One region of the Cellulosilyticum sp. genome, then DNA from elsewhere that is predicted to be linked to it. Evidence: riboswitches for the same ligand, from Rfam matches in the RefSeq annotation. Region 1 holds a riboswitch; the other holds the start of a gene.
The links. A riboswitch is a leader RNA that binds a small molecule or an ion and turns the genes downstream of it on or off. The one in region 1 is predicted to bind S-adenosylmethionine.

Region 1 (8,434 bases):
AATCACGAAGGCATTGAACTAGTAGCAGGTGTCGATCCTTATTTAGGTACGCCTAATACTTTCCCCGTTTTTGCTACGCTAGAAGAATGTAATGTACCTATAGATGTAATCATTGATTTTTCCACTGCTAAAGCCGTACCTGCACTTTTAGACTATGCAGTAAATAGCAAAACCCCTATCGTCGTATGTACAACAGGTCTTTCAGATGCAGACATCGAAAAATTAAATACTGCAAGTAGACAAATTCCAGTCTTTTTCTCAGCCAATATGTCTTTAGGTGTTAATTTACTCATTGCCCTTGCTAAAAGGGCAACTGAGGTTTTAAGTGATAGTTCTTTTGATATTGAAATTATTGAAAAACATCATAATCAAAAAATTGATGCACCTAGTGGTACAGCACTTGCTATTGCTGATGCAATTAATAGTAGCTTGTCTGAACCTTACGATTATCGTTATGATCGCACGACCATACGTGAAAAACGTCCAAAAAACGAAATTGGCATCCATGCTGTACGTGGTGGTACTATCGTAGGAGAACATGAAATTCTTTTTGCTGGTAATGATGAATTTATTACCCTTAAACATCAAGCAACTTCTAAAGAGGTTTTTGCAGTAGGTGCACTTAAAGCTGCTAAGTTCTTAGCTGGTAAGGGTCCTGGTCTTTATAATATGGAACATCTTTTAGGATAAAAAAAGAGATAGATTTTACCATAAAATGAAGTGCCTCTGTCAAGTAGATAGGGGAAATAATAAAAAATTTGTGTCGCCAATCACACTTTTATCAGAAAGAGCTAGTATAGCACTTAAATAAGCTTTATTTCCTGACATAAAAAATACTCCTCCTTATGGTAGACAGTTTTATTATTTAAACTGTCTACCATAAGGGGAGCATATCAAAATCTATCTCTTTTTATATTTATTTTTTTAATTGATTAGATACTTCTACAAGTTGTTGCACATATCCCGTTGCTAATTGAGCATTTTCTAGATTACTAAGTGCAATAGAATTCGCCTCTTCTGCACTTGCATTTGTTTCTTCACTTACTGCTGAAATTTCATTAATACTTTCAACAATATTATTATTTGAGTTTACAATTTGATCTACCTTTTCATGAACTGCTTCTACTTTTGTATGAGACGCTGCCATTTTTGTAAGCATCTCATTAAAGATATCTTTTGTTGTATTAACAAGTTCATTTTGCTCCTTATTAATTTCATTTAACTCTTTAACAGCGCCTTCTGCTTGTATTACCTTTTGCTCAAGTTCTAAGATTATTGCTGAAATATTAGCTGTTAACTCTTGTGTTTGATTTGACAACTTTCTAATCTCATCTGCTACTACACTAAAGCCTTTTCCTGCTTCTCCAGCTCTTGCACTTTCAATAGCTGCATTTAATGAAAGCAAATTAGTTTGTGTTGAAATACCTGAAATAAGTTCTGTAATCCCATATACTTCCTTAGACTTATTTTTTAATTCTTTCATAATGTCATAAGTGTAGGCATTCTGTGTATTCACACGTATTGTTTTTTCAGTAACAGTATTCATCATTTGTGCCCCTTGCTTTAATGACTGTTGCGCTTCTTCCGAAATGCCTTTTACAACTATAAAATCGCTAGCTGTTTCTTGGATGAGTGTACCAATCACTTCAGTCATTTCAGTTTGTGCCTGAATACTTGTAGTTACGTCTTCAGAACCTGTTGCAATTTGTGTGATAACCTCATTAACTGTTTCTGAAGAGGTAGCAAATACATTTACAACTTCACTTACTTTATTGGTATTCTGATCAAGTACACCAATAGCCATAAAAATATCTTGTAAAAGTATATTCTGCTTATCCATCTCTGCTTGTACCCTTGCTGTATTCTCTGCTTGTAATTCATTAATTAAACTTACCAATTTATAATAGCCATATGAAAATACAATAATGGCACCTACTGTAACCATATAAGCCGTTGTAAGTCCCGAATGCCATTGTTTTCTCACAAAAATACGAATTAGCAAATCCATGCTGTTAATGATTACGACTAGTATATTGGCAGATTTAATAAGCCTCTCATCTAAATATAACACACAAATAAGTAAAATAGCTAATCCTGTTACAAATACAAAATTATCTTTAGCAAATAACAGCCCCACAGCATACATTAAAAGATAACTATACATTCCAATCCATTTAATGTGTTCACTGCTCTTATCTTTTAAATATGCAATGTTTATGCACATATTTGCTAAAAACATTATAGCTATAATACCCATTGTCTTAGCTATACTATTGTTTCCTAACATATATTCTTTAATATATCCTACATAAAGTGACATTGCCGCAAATGAACCAATAACAAAGAATACTTTATTTATTTTTATAAGTCCCCTATTTTCCACCCTATAACTCCCTTTCAATGTTTTCTTTGTTATTTTAACATATCATAAGTTATTCTTTCTACTACTTTTGTCATATATTGTAAATTTTTATATTTCTTATATATAGGTACAAAAAAAACTACTTAAAGCTATTTTCAGTACTTTAAGTAGTTCTTACTATATAAAATAATTAATTTGCATTAGTTGATTGATATGCTAAATCACATTTATCTTGCAATATATTGAAGTCATTTTCTTCATGGTGTTGAATAATGCTTTCTCTTAAAATATCATTCTCATATACAATTGTTACATAAACACTTTTCTGCCCACCTTTTGCCCTATAGTAACACATCGTTTCTCCTCGTCTCATTTTAATTCCTCCATTTACTCTTCCTGTTATTCACTTTATCCATGTCCGATTCATGTCTTTTTATGTCTTTTTTTATCTTTAATATCATTATACACGAAATCGAACATTTGTTCTAGTGTTTTTTTATTTTACTTTATTAATTTATGTACAAGCCTACTAATTTATAACCTATCTTTTAATATAGGTTTCACATTTATAAATTTTAGTTATTCATAGTTTTAGTAATGTGAAATCATTAAAAGCCCCTTTATACACTGTCTATTTCAAAGTCATAGCTGATTTCTCCATAAACAAAAAATGGTTAGCATATTGTTTAATTAATATGCTAACCATTTTTTATACTATCCTTTATATAAAGGGGTTATAAAAACGCCCTCCATTGCTTTTCATTAATATAAATACTACAACTACAATCATACTCATAACTGCTATAGCTATATAATCCCTACTTTTAAAAGGTTTACCACTATACCATGTACGTTTCTTATTTTTTCCAAAAGCACGTAGCTCCATAGCTGCACTTATCGTTTCAATACGTTCTAAACTTGAAAAGATAAGTGGTAATAAAATACTTCCCATATTTTTAAGGCGCTTTCCAAGCTTCTCATTACGAGAAAGATCAAGCCCTCTTGCTTGCTGTGCAAATGCAATATCTTGATAATCTCTTTGAATATCAGGAATATATCGTAATGCTATAGCCACTGCATATGCTAATGAATAACTTACCCCTATACGATTTAAAGAGGCTGCAAATTCACTTGGTTGCGTCGCCACCATAAAAATCAGTGCAATTGGTATCAGCGCAAAATACTTAACTGTAATATTAAATTGATAAAAAAGCTGCTCTTTGGTTACTGTGTATGGACCTATTATATGAAATAAAGGTGTATTGGTCCCATAAATATTTGTACCTTCTTGTGGGGCAAATATAAAAATTGCCACATTATTAATCATTAAAAATACCAGTATAAAATAAAATACTACTTCTATATCCTTAAATGGAATCTTAGAAATTTTAAAGAGTACTAAACTAAATACTAGAAGTACAATAAGTACACGTGTGTCATAAGTAAACATTGTTGCTAATGCATATAATATTAAACATATTAATTTCGTTGCACCCGTTAGCTTATGAATAAAGGATTCTTTTTCTATATATCCTAACATCTTGTGTTCCTCTCCTCTTCAATGAAACATTTTACAAAGTCTTGTGCATTTTTCAACTCAGCTCTTAAGGCTAATTCATATAGTGAAGTCATTTTTAAGCTTGCTGCACCTACTAAATCTTCATTCGTTAATACTTCATAGGCCGCCTGATCAGCTAAGAGTTTCCCCTCTGAAAGTACAAGTGCACGACTTGTATACTCTAACATCAAATGCATATCATGCGTTATCATTAAAATTGTAATACCTTTTTGGTTAAGTTCTTTTAAAAATTGCATCATCTCTGTATAATGCTTATAATCTTGTCCTGCAGTTGGCTCATCTAAAATAATAAGTTCCGGCTTAAGCACTAAAATAGAAGCAATAGTGACACGTTTCTTTTGCCCGTAACTTAAAGCTGAAATTGGCCAGTTACGTTTGCGGTACAGTCCACAAATTTTAAGTGTCTCATAAACCTTTTCCTTTATAATCTCTTCAGAAACGCCTCTTAATCTTAATCCCAATGCTACCTCATCAAAGATCATATTTTTAGAAATCATCTGATTTGGATTTTGGAGTACAACACCAATATTTTCTGCACGTTCCTTGATACTTTTATTTTTAAGGTCTTCCCCTTTAAATAAAATTTTCCCTTCTGATGGACGATAAAAACCACAAATCAATTTTGATAAAGTTGATTTTCCAGCGCCATTTCTTCCTACTAAACTTATCATTTCTCCCTTGTAAATATCAAAAGAAATGTCTTCTAATATATTTTTCTTTCCTTCATAAGAAAAGCTTACATTCTTAAAGCTTAAAAGAGCCTCTGCATGTTCTTTTGCTACTTCTTTTGGACTTTGTCGCTTATACCAATTTGCTAATGCACCTTTTTGCATTTCATCTAACCTTAAAGTATTTATATGTTCAAGTCCCATCTCTGTATTCAACTGACATCCAGCATATTTTAATGCAGTGACATAGAGTGGCTCACGTACCCCTACATTCTTCAAAATAGAAGGAGAAACAGTTAAAATAGCCTGTGGTGATAAGTCCGCTACTATACTTCCTTCATTCATAACGATAATACGATCTACGTTAGCTTCAAGAACATCTTCTAAACGGTGCTCAATAATTATCATTGTCTGCCCTGTTTGTTTTTGAAGGCTATCAATAAGATACATAGCATTTTTTCCTGTTGCCGGATCTAAACTCGCAAGTGGCTCATCAAATAACAAAATATCAGCCTCGCCTACCATAACCCCCCCTAGTGTGACACGTTGTTTTTGTCCACCTGATAAGCGCTGAGGTGCTACGCCTAAATGGTCTTGTATTTCTACCATTTCTGCAACTTCTTTTACCTTCTGATGCATTTTTTCTTGTACAACACACTCATTTTCTAGTAAAAAGGCAATATCTTCAGCAACTGTAAGACCAATAAATTGATGATCTGGGTCTTGTAACACAGTTCCTACCATTCTAGAAACTTCAAACAAACTAAGGTTTTTAGTTTCTTTGCCTTTGATACGTAAACTTCCTGTGATTTCACCTTTATAGTTGAATGGAATTAATCCATTTAATGTATGTCCTAAAGTACTTTTCCCTGAACCTGATGGCCCCACAATAAGTACCTTTTCACCTTCATATATTGTTAAATTGATATTTTTTAAAGTTGGATTTGCTTGAGCATTATACTGAAAGCTAAAATCTTCAAATACAATAACGGGTTTTTTCATAAATTTTCCTTTCTTCATCTTTATTTAATAAGTCCTTGTTCTATTGCCATAAATCAAATCGAATTTTCCTATTCCATAAAGAAAGAGGCGCGATGCACCCCTTAATCTTCTTCAACCAGAGTACCTTTTTGTATTCTAGTTTTGCTATACGCAATTAATAAAAATGTGCCAAGTACACCTACAGTTAAACTATTTGATATACTTGCTACTGCACCTTGTATATATACTTTATTCATAGGTTCTGCATAAATTAAAATATCTAAACTTGGTGCAACAACTACCCAAGCAATGACATTGGCTATAACTTGATAAACATTAAAATAAATAATCTTCTTAATGCCCATAGCCCCTTCTTCAATATCCATTCTTCTTTGTGCTATACCAATAATAAGTCCTACCACAGCCGAAGCAATAATCCAACTCATCCATGGTGATCCATAAGCGGTTAAATCCTTTAACATGTGACCAATAAACCCTATCATCATTCCTGCAAATGGTCCATAAATAACAGCCATTAACCCAAGAAAAGCATATGCTGTTTGAAGTTCTGTATTTGGAATGCCTGTTGGAATACAAGCAAAACGTCCTAAAATCAAAAAGACGGCTGCGCCAATACCAATGGCGACAATTGTTTTTATCGATAATGGTCTTCTATTCATTCCTGTTCCTTTCAAAATTTATAAAAATAAAGCCTGAACGCGAAGGTCCAGGCTTAGTGTGCACATTTTTTCCTCATCTTACAATGCTATAAAATTAATACAAATTTCATACATTGTGGACTTAGCACCTTGTCGTACACAGGTTGCTGGGTTTCATTGGGCCATTCCCTCCACCTCTCTGGATAAGTTTACGTCTCATATATTTCATATTTATGTTAAGTGGTTTTAAGCTTTTTGTCAACTACTATTTAATTTATTTTATTTTTCAATCCCCTTTTATGTTTATCTTTTCCTATAAGGTGTGATATCATATATAGAGAAACCAACTAAAACCTCAAAATATACATGTAGGTAAATTAGTTTCTCCCAATGATTTCACATGACTAGAAATTATGAATAACTAAATTTTATAAATGTGAAATCTATAGAAAAACAGTTAATTTTAGTTTTAAAGGAGATCTCATTATGATAACGCCAGATACATTACTTATAAAAAATCATACCGTCGTTCTTCATACGTCCCTTCATGAAGAAATTGTACTGCCCAATCTTACAACATTACTAAACCTTTATCAAACCCATAAAAATACAGAAGTAGGCCATCGTATTAAAGCAATGCTCCAATGTGATATTGGTACATTACTTGTTATTGAAATTATGATTGACGCCTCACATCCTGTCACCTTAGAACGTTTAAAATCTGGTGAAATCAGTAAAAATATGAAACACGTTAATGACTATAATGTCATCTTAAATAGTCATCTTGAAGACGCACGTAAACAATTTAATGAACAAGCCTCTAAAGGACTTGTTCAAGGTACTTTTGAAGACTGCTGCTTTAATACCATGCCTTTTGGTACTGTTATTTTATGTAGTCGTTTCCCACATTATAAAAATACACATTATAATAAGGAAGCAATTGATACATTAATAAATTAACTTATAAAAAAGAGAGGTTACAACTGTAAAATCTCTTTTTTCTTTATGTTACAATATAGTATTCTATTTTATAAATTCTTTCTCACTATATATTGAATTCGAAAATATATTGTTATAAAATGCTACTGTATGTTATCTTATATAGAAAATTCTATATTATATTAAGGAGATTTATAAATGACACAATTATTACATGTACTTAAAAATCATATAGAAGATTTGCTCACCTTCTTAAAATGGGTTTGCCTAGCGATTATCGTAGGCTGCATCGTAGGATTTATTGGTTCACTATTTCATCATGCTATCGAATATGTTACTTTGTTTAGAGAAAAGCATTGGTACACTATTTTATTACTCCCATTAGGTGGCATGCTTATTGTATTCTTATATCACATAGGTCATATGGCTGATGATAAGGGGACAAATTTAGTACTTCTCTCTATTAGAGAAGCCGATCCTATTTCCTTTAAAACTGCTCCTCTCATCTTCATTTCAACAGTTATCACTCACTTGTGTGGTGGTTCTTCTGGCCGCGAAGGTGCTGCTTTGCAGCTTGGCGGAAGCCTAAGCTATCAGATTGGAAAGCTCTTTCGCCTAGATGAAAAAGACTTACATATTATGACTATGTGTGGCATGAGTGCCGGTTTCGCTGCTTTATTCGGTACCCCCCTTGCTGCTGCAATCTTTGCTATGGAAGTAATTAGTGTGGGGATTATGCATTACGCCGCTTTAGTACCTTGTACACTTGCTGCTATCATTGGTTATGGCATTTCTGGAAAATTTCATATTAGCCCTACAAGCTTTCATCTCACTAATATTCCCACGCTATCAGTTTATATAACTTTTAAGGTTATTCTTTTAGCGCTTTTAGGTGCTCTCTTAAGTATGATTTTTTGCCAAAGTCTTCATACTAGCAGTAAACTATATAAAAAATGTTTTCCAAATCCCTATGTTCGCATTATAACAGGCGGTTGTTTAATACTCTTCTTAACACTTATTTGTGGGACAACTGATTATTTAGGTGCTGGTATGCCCATTATTACTGCTGCTTTAGAAGATCAAATCGTCCCTTGGGCTTTTTTATTAAAATTAATTTTTACAGCAATTACTTTAGGCGCAGGCTTCAAGGGTGGTGAAATTGTGCCTGCATTCTTTGTAGGGGCAACCTTTGGTCATACTGTTGGTGGGTTATTAGGACTTTCTCCTTCCTTTGGTGCTAGTATAG
Region 2 (8,434 bases), on a different contig from region 1:
TAGGGCATTTATAGGTAATAACAGACAAATGATAACCTCCTTCAATAAGCTCATTAGTATTTATAAATGAGCAAGCTTTAAATATTAAAAGAAGTATATCACACCTGTCTATAATTGTGAATAATAGGATAAAAGATTTACTATTATTGTAAATTTCAAGTAATAATGTGAGTCGGATTATAGATTTCACATTTATAAATTTTAGTTATTCATAGTCTTTAGCAATGTGACATCATTGGGAGAAAACAACTTACGTACATGTATATTTTAAGGCTTTAGTTGGTTTCACTATATCTTTCAGCAATAAGAATCCATACAAATTTATTTTGCTTTTTAAAAGAAACTTTAAAGCCAACATCTTCAAGTATTTGTTTAAGTACATCATGGGTTGTATAGAACTCAGTTTTTAAATCATTTGCAAGAGCTGTAGCACCTTTATCTAAGCTTTCTTTAAGAAGTTGTTCACCTACTTTAGGTGTCTCATACATAGTGTCCGTAATGATGATTTTGCCTCTAGAAGTAAGCTTGGTTACAAGGAATTTGACAGATTTGGCTTTTTCATCATCTGAAAGGTGATGGAAAGCATAACTAGAAATAATGGCATCAATGCTATGGTCAGGGATAGGCAATGTTAAGAAGCTGCCATTTTGAACAGGAATAAGAGGATATTTAGAGGAAGCAATTTGTCGCATCTTAAGATTAGGTTCAATAGCTGTGACTTCATATCCTTTTTTTGCAGCAGTAATACTTAAATTACCTGTACCACTACCAATATCCAAAACGGTAGCACCGCTAGGTAAGTTAATAGCATCCACTGTAGCTTCAAGAATGCCTTCATAGTTTTCAAATACCTCATAGTACTCACCTTTTTTAGCAAATACAGATTCATCATAATGGGTTGCCCAGTTATCAAAAAGATCGTTAAACCTAAAGTCAGATAGATTCATATCAAAGTTATAAAGGTTTTGACTAAAGTAGCGATCGCTACGATCAGGGAAGATAGTTACAATATTAAATGGTTTAGAAGAAGGAGTAGGATGTTTAGCATGTAATTTATAAGCTTGCTTCATGGCAGCAGCTAAGGCTGCACCAGAAGAAGAACCGACAAGGACACCTTCTTTTTTACCTAGAAGTTGAACATAATAAAAAGCTTCTTCATCAGAAATTTTTTCTACTTCATCAATATAATGCCTATCAAAGATAGAAGGGATAAAGTGATTACCAATACCTTCGATATGATAAGTTCCTTCTTCACCACCACCTAAAATAGAGCCTATAGGGTCAGCAAGAACGATTTTGATATTAGGATTTTGAGCCTTTAAATAAGAAGCAATACCAATAAGTGTGCCACCTGAACCAGCCCCAGCAACCAGAACATCAATCTGTCCATCTAAGGCCTCGTAGATTTCCTTACCGGTTTGTTTATGAGCTGCTAAATTAGCAGGATTATCAAATTGCTTTGCCATGAAGGAATTTGGAATTTGCTCAGAGAGTTCTTTAGCCTTTTTAACTGCTCCCTCGATACCTTCTTCAGTAGGCGTTACGATGAGTTGTGCACCTAAGGCTTGCATTAAAATTTGCTTTTCAACAGCAAATTTAGCAGGAACAACTAACTTAAGGTGATAGCCTTTTTCAAAAGCAGCTAATGCAAGGCCAATGCCAGTATTACCGGCAGTGGCTTCAATAATGGTATAACCAGGTTTGAGTAAACCTTGTTTTTCAGCTGTTTCAATAATTTTGAGCCCCACGCGGTCTTTCACACTACCGCCAGGATTAAAGTATTCAAGTTTACCAAATATATGAATGTCTTCACTAGGAGAAATATTATTAAGTTTTAAAAGAGGGGTATGCCCAACAAGTTCACGAATATCATTAATATACTGCATAATTGCACCATCCTTTCGATTACCCAAATTGAGTTTATGAAAAATCATTTATAGGAGAAAAACTTATTAAAACAAAATTATTGGAGTGCTTGTTTAAGGTCTTCTATAAGGTCATCCGCACTTTCAATACCTACAGATAGACGAAGCAAACTATCCTTAATTCCTAATTTTTCTCTTTGCGCTACAGGAATAGAAGCATGTGTCATCGCTGCAGGTAAGCAGATAAGACTTTCAACGCCACCTAAACTTTCAGCTAGGGCAATGAGTTTTACATTATTAATAAGTTTTTTAGCACGTTCAGCTGTATCCAATTCGAAGGAAATCATAGCACCTATATTAGGATAATAGATGCGTTTGACTTCAGGTAAAGTTTGCAGAAGGGCAACGATTTTCTGCGCATTTTCTTGAGCTCTATCTAGACGAACAGCTAACGTTTTAATGCCTCTCATAAGTAACCAGCTATCTTGAGGTCCAAGGATGGCACCAACAGCATTTTGTAAAAAGCCAATACGTTCTTTAAGTTCATTGGTTGTAACAACTACTAAACCGGCCACTACATCACTATGACCACCTAAATATTTCGTAGCACTATGAACGACAATATCAATGCCAGATTTAATAGGACGTTGTAAGTAAGGTGTTAAAAAGGTGTTATCAACTACTGTTAGTAAGCCATGAAGTTTAGCAAGTAAACTAATAGCAGATAGGTCTGTTAATTTCATCAGTGGATTGGTTGGTGTTTCAATGAAAATAGCTTTGCTATTAGGTGTAATAGCTGATTTTACTTCATCTAGATTAGAAGTATCAACCAAAGTATACGTAAGTCCTAAATTAACAAAAACTTTATCAACTACTCTAAAGGTACCCCCATACACATTATCAGAGATTAAAATATGATCTCCCGCTTTAAAAAGCATAAGTACAGTTGATAAAGCAGCTAAACCTGAAGCAAAGGCGAAACCAGCAACACCTCCCTCAAGTTCTGCAATAAGTTTTTCAAGGGCATGCCTTGTAGGATTACCTGTTCTAGAATATTCATAGCCCTTATGATGTCCTAAACTACTTTGCCTAAAAGTAGAGGTTTGATAAATAGGAACACTAACAGCACCAGTTGTGGCATCCTCGGATATACCCCCATGGACGAGTTTAGAATTAAAGTTCATGATAAATCCCCCTTTATAAATAATAATAGTTAGAATTGTTGTTGAATTTAGATATATTATATGCTCAATTTAAATCAAAGTAAATATATTTTTTTAGTAGGGATTTAAAAATTTAAGAAGAGGGCTTGTAAAAGGTATTTAAAAGCTCAGTTGAAGTAATGGGGGTACAAGCTTTAAAGGACTTAGAGAGACAGGGGAGGTTAAAGTGAGGTATATGGAAGTGTTTAAGGTTATTAAGTAGAGGTAAATAGATGGCGTGATTACTAGACCAAGTCGTAACAAAGGCAGGCTCTAGATTCAGTGTAGGATCTTTAGCTAAGCCGGCATAAGTGTAACCTGCTCGGATTGAAGTTGAAGTAAGTGGTGCTAAAAAGAAAGCGCTAAATGAGAATAATGGATTATTACTGTTTGCAGTAAGCCTAGCAATAAGAGCAGTTAATCGTGCAAGTGCATCCATAGCTATTTTATTTTGCTTGGAGTAGATAATGGTTGTATTATCCGTAAGATTAGTAGCATCCATTTTTGACTCTGAGTTTCCCTCAGAACAACCATTAGTATTACAGTTAGCAGTAGCGTGAGAAGTACCTTGATTAGTGCTAGCTGCATGATTGAAAGTCGTGCTTATATTAACTGTACGGCAACTATCGCCTAAGGGGACTGAAGTAGAGGGGGAAATGTTAGTATAGGCAGCTGCACTAGAACCGTGGCTACAGTTATCTGTATTTGTACAAGACTTACTACAGCTTGAACTCTGATTGGTTGCAAGTGTACAAGATTTATTGTGAGCTACTCCTTTAAAACAGTTAAGATTTGCTTGCTGAAATTGAGATAAGGTATTAAAGAGGCAGGTTAATGTATCAAGTAAATCTTCATTTTCGCAAAGGCCCATAGGATTTGCAAGAAATAGAGCAACATAATTTTCAGAAGTAAGAAGTGCGGTAAGATGCTGAAGGATAGGAGAAATAGTAGAATCGGTATTATTAGGAATGACAATGGTAGAAGTAATAGCCGAGAAATTATCTGGATCTAATAGGTCAGATAATAAGTTCTTAGAATCTTGCTGGCTAAAGGATGTTATTTCACTATCTGGAAAAGTAGCAAGAAAGCCTTGAACAAAAATTTCACTACTTATTGTGGTAGAGTCTGCAACATCTAACCCCACATAAAAGTTAAGCGTACCATTGGTATTTTCTAAAATGAAACCAATAGTTGTCGTAAGTGTAGCAAGTGCATTGAAAACATAAGTGAAAAAGTTAGAAGTAGTTGAGGCAGAAAATTTATTTATTTTAAAGAGCAAGATAGAGTCTTGCTCGTCAGTACAATGGCATAAGGTTGCACAATTTAGATTGTTTAAGTAATCTTTTTGAACGAAGTAATTATATTGTTTAAGTGCTGAGGAAAGTTGATGTTCAAAAGGATGTTTGAGCATAATTATCAGTCCTTTAAGATAAATGACTACTTATAATATATGCAATATGGAAAAAATTGTAACCCGGTGAGGCATAGAGGATGATGATGAGTACAAAAAATAAAAAATATTAAAATATTATTGACTTTATAAAAAATTATATATATACTACTAAACATATTAAAAAACTCGGTAATAGCAAGAGATTCTTATTTAGAGAGGCAAAGGGACTGGCCCGACGAAGCCCAGCAACCTGAATAATAAAAAATTATTTAAGGTGCTAATTCCAGCAAACTCATAGGTGGGTTTGACAGATAAGAAGGTAAAGTATCACTTTAATGAAAGCTGCTTTCTTATCTTAAGAAGGCAGCTTTTTGTATTTTCTTTAAGAAAATACTGAGTATACAGTGAGGAGGAAATTATAATGTTAGAGCTTAGTCATAGATTAGATGGATTTCAGGAGTCAACAATTAGGAAGATGACACGTATTGCAAATCAGTATGAGGCAATTAATTTAGCACAAGGTTTCCCAGACTTTGATCCGCCTAAAGAAATAATTGAAGAATTACAACGTGCAGCAATAGAAGGGCCCCATCAATATGCGGTAACTTGGGGGGCACAAGATTTTAGAGAAGCATTAGCCAAAAAGCAAGAACACTTTATGGGGATTAAAATTGATCCAAATGAAAATATTGTTGTAACTTGTGGAAGTACAGAAGCAATGATGACTGCAATGATGTCCATTTGTGAGGTGGGAGATAAGGTTGCTATTTTCTCACCATTTTATGAGAACTATGCAGCAGATACCATCTTATGTGGTGCACAGCCAATTTATATTCCACTCAAGCCACCGACATTTGATTTTGACAGAGATGCCTTAGAAGATGCTTTTAAGGCTGGGGCTAAGGCACTTATTCTCTGTAATCCATCTAATCCTATAGGCAAGGTGTTTACAGAAGAAGAACTTTTAGACATTGCAAAAATTGTGGAGAAATATGATGCCTATGTTATTACAGATGAAGTATATGAACATATTGTTTATGCACCATATAGACATATTTATTTTGCAGCATTACCAGGAATGTTTGAACGTACCATTTCTTGTAGTTCGCTTTCGAAAACTTATTCAATCACAGGTTGGCGACTTGGTTATGTGATAGCACCTAAGCAAATTATTGACCAATGTAAAAAGGTACATGACTTTTTAACAGTAGGAGCAGCAGCACCACTTCAAAGAGCTGCGGCAATAGGACTTAAATTTGAAGATGACTATTATGAGGAACTCACTAGAATTTATACCGAAAAGAGAGAGTTGTTTTTAAAAGGCTTAGATAGCATAGGGCTTCGTTATTTCAAACCAGAAGGTGCGTATTATGTCATGGTAGATATTGAAGAGTTTGGCATGGCATCTGATAACGAATTTGCTGAAAGGCTTATAAAAGAAGTAGGTGTAGCAGGCGTACCAGGATCTAGTTTCTTTAAAGAAGATGTCAATCGTTATATCCGTTTCCATTATGCGAAGAAACCAGAAACATTAGAAAGCGCATTAGGGAGATTGCAACATATTAGAAAACACTTTTAAGGAGGGGAGCTTATGATTAGATTTGAAAATGTTAGCGTCACATTTAAGCAAAAAGATGGGGAGTTTGTAGCAGTAAAAGATGTTTCACTTCATATTGAAGCAGGAGATATTTATGGCATTGTAGGTGGCAGTGGTGCTGGAAAAAGTACATTAGTTAGAACAATTAATGGTTTGCAGAAACCTACAATTGGTCATATCTTCGTAGATAATGAAGATGTTACAGCATTAAATAATAGCCAAATTAGAGAGCTGCGTAAAAAGGTAGGGATGATTTTTCAGCACTTTAATTTAGTTTCTAGAAAAACAGTAGGGCAAAATATAGAGCTTGCACTTAAAGTACAAGAGTACCCTAAGGAAAAACGTAAGGCACGCATTGAAGAATTACTTGAATTGGTGGGGTTAAAGGATAAAATCAATGCTTACCCAGCTAGTTTAAGTGGTGGGCAAAAACAACGTGTGGGGATTGCGAGGGCATTAGCAACAAATCCTAAAATTCTACTTTGTGATGAAGCAACATCTGCACTTGATGCACAGACAACTGTGGAAATTGTGGATATCTTAAAGCAAATAAATAAGTCATTGGGGATTACTATTGTTTTCATCACACATCAAATGGAAGTCGCCAAAAATTTATTTACTAAAGTAGCAGTAATGAGTCATGGTGAAATTATTGAAAAAGGGACAACTTATGAAGTCTTTGCCAATCCTAAAGCAGAACTTACAAAGAAATTAGTTAAAACACAATTAGATATTCCAGAAGAAATTATTTCACAAACTCAAGGCAAAATCATCAAGCTTATTTACAAAGGAGATAAAAGCATTGAACCCATTATTGCCTATGCCAGCAAAAACTATGAGGTGGTTTTAAATATTTTACATGGGCGTATTGAATACATCATGGAAAGACCAATTGGCACATTAGTTGTTAGTATTACAGGGGAAAATAATGCTGTAGATGAGGCACTTAGATATATTCGGTCTAACACTGAAGATATAGAAATCATTAGAGAAAAGGGGAGTGAAGTCGCATGAATTTAAATGAGTTAATTGAAGCATTATGGATTGCAACCAAGGAAACTAGTTTGATGGTGGGTATCTCAATGGTTATTGCCATAGTAGCAGGGACCTTATTAGGACTTGTTTTATATATTACAGCTTCACCACTTTTGCACCCCAATAAAACAATCAATGCAATTTCAGGTTTAGTGATTAATGTTATTCGTTCAATACCTTTTATTATTTTATTAGTTTTACTGTATCCTTTAACCAACTTAATACTAGGTACAACCATTGGTGCAACAGCTGTAACAGTGCCTTTAACTGTAGCAGCCATAGCCTTTTTAGCACGATTAGTGGAAGGGGCTTTTGCAGAAATAGACAAAGGGGTTATAGAAGCATCGCTAGCTATGGGGGCTAGTTTGAAGGATATTGTATTTGATGTACTTTTAGTTGAAGCATTACCTGGCATTATTAGAGCTATTACAGTTACGCTAATTAGCATTATAGGCTACTCATCAATGGCAGGAACTGTTGGTGGCGGCGGTATTGGAGATCTCGCAATTCGTTATGGTTATCAACGCTATCAAACGGATGTACTTGTGATTACAGTGGTATTATTAGTCGTTGTTGTGCAACTGATTCAAGTAATCGGTGAAAAGATTGCTGTAAGTGTAAGTAAAAAATAGAAAAGTGAATGAAATATGGGGGGATAAGTATGAGAAAAAATTTAATTTATAAATTAGGATTATTAGCAGTAGTAGGCTTTGGAATTTTAACAGGATGCGGAGCACAAAGTGTAAGTAGTGACAATGCAACAAATAGTGATGCTGCCACTGTTACCAATCATACAGGAGACAGCAAGGATACAATCAAATTTGGAACTTGCCCTGGCCCTTATGGTGATATGATCAAGTACGCCATTAAACCAGGACTTGAGGAAAAAGGATATAAGGTTGAAATTATTGAGTTTAGTGATTATGTACAGCCTAATTTAGCATTAGGAAAAGGTGAAGTAGATGCCAATATGTTTCAACATAGTATATACCTTGAGAATTTTAAAACTGAGCATAGCTTAGAATTAAGTAACTTAATTAATATCCCAACAGTAGGGCTAGGCATTTATTCAAATAAATATACAGATCTCTCACAGGTAGAAACAGGTGCGACTTTGACTGTACCTAATGATGTAACCAACTTAAGACGTGCATTAAAGGAAGCACAAAATGCAGGTTTATTAACTATTGATGAAACTGTAGATGTTACAAGTTTTAGTGAAAAAAATATAAAGGATAATCCACTCAACTTAACGATTACACCAGTAGAGGCCGCTCAGCTTCCAAGAACATTACAAAGCTCAGATTTAGCAGCTATACCAGGTAATTATGCGCTATCAGCA

Region 2: another riboswitch for S-adenosylmethionine. It lies ahead of AC1VAQ_RS08520 (pyridoxal phosphate-dependent aminotransferase); the one in region 1 lies ahead of AC1VAQ_RS17500 (ECF-type riboflavin transporter substrate-binding protein).

The regions. Positions count from the first base shown of each region.
Region 1 is NZ_CEVXFV010000056.1:17,578-26,011, forward strand. It holds gene dapB (4-hydroxy-tetrahydrodipicolinate reductase) at 1-690, shown strand, start outside; gene AC1VAQ_RS17480 (methyl-accepting chemotaxis protein) at 917-2,383, opposite strand; gene AC1VAQ_RS17485 (hypothetical protein) at 2,553-2,735, opposite strand; gene AC1VAQ_RS17490 (energy-coupling factor transporter transmembrane component T family protein) at 3,084-3,902, opposite strand; gene AC1VAQ_RS17495 (ABC transporter ATP-binding protein) at 3,896-5,629, opposite strand; gene AC1VAQ_RS17500 (ECF-type riboflavin transporter substrate-binding protein) at 5,713-6,270, opposite strand; SAM riboswitch class I at 6,341-6,459, opposite strand; gene AC1VAQ_RS17505 (hypothetical protein) at 6,736-7,209, shown strand; gene AC1VAQ_RS17510 (chloride channel protein) at 7,387-8,434, shown strand, end outside.
Region 2 is NZ_CEVXFV010000015.1:38,799-47,232, reverse strand. It holds gene AC1VAQ_RS08540 (TFIIB-type zinc ribbon-containing protein) at 1-28, opposite strand, end outside; gene AC1VAQ_RS08535 (pyridoxal-phosphate dependent enzyme) at 276-1,886, opposite strand; gene AC1VAQ_RS08530 (trans-sulfuration enzyme family protein) at 1,964-3,049, opposite strand; gene AC1VAQ_RS08525 (hypothetical protein) at 3,162-4,478, opposite strand; SAM riboswitch class I at 4,664-4,778, shown strand; gene AC1VAQ_RS08520 (pyridoxal phosphate-dependent aminotransferase) at 4,882-6,039, shown strand; gene AC1VAQ_RS08515 (methionine ABC transporter ATP-binding protein) at 6,052-7,071, shown strand; gene AC1VAQ_RS08510 (methionine ABC transporter permease) at 7,068-7,724, shown strand; gene AC1VAQ_RS08505 (MetQ/NlpA family ABC transporter substrate-binding protein) at 7,754-8,434, shown strand, end outside.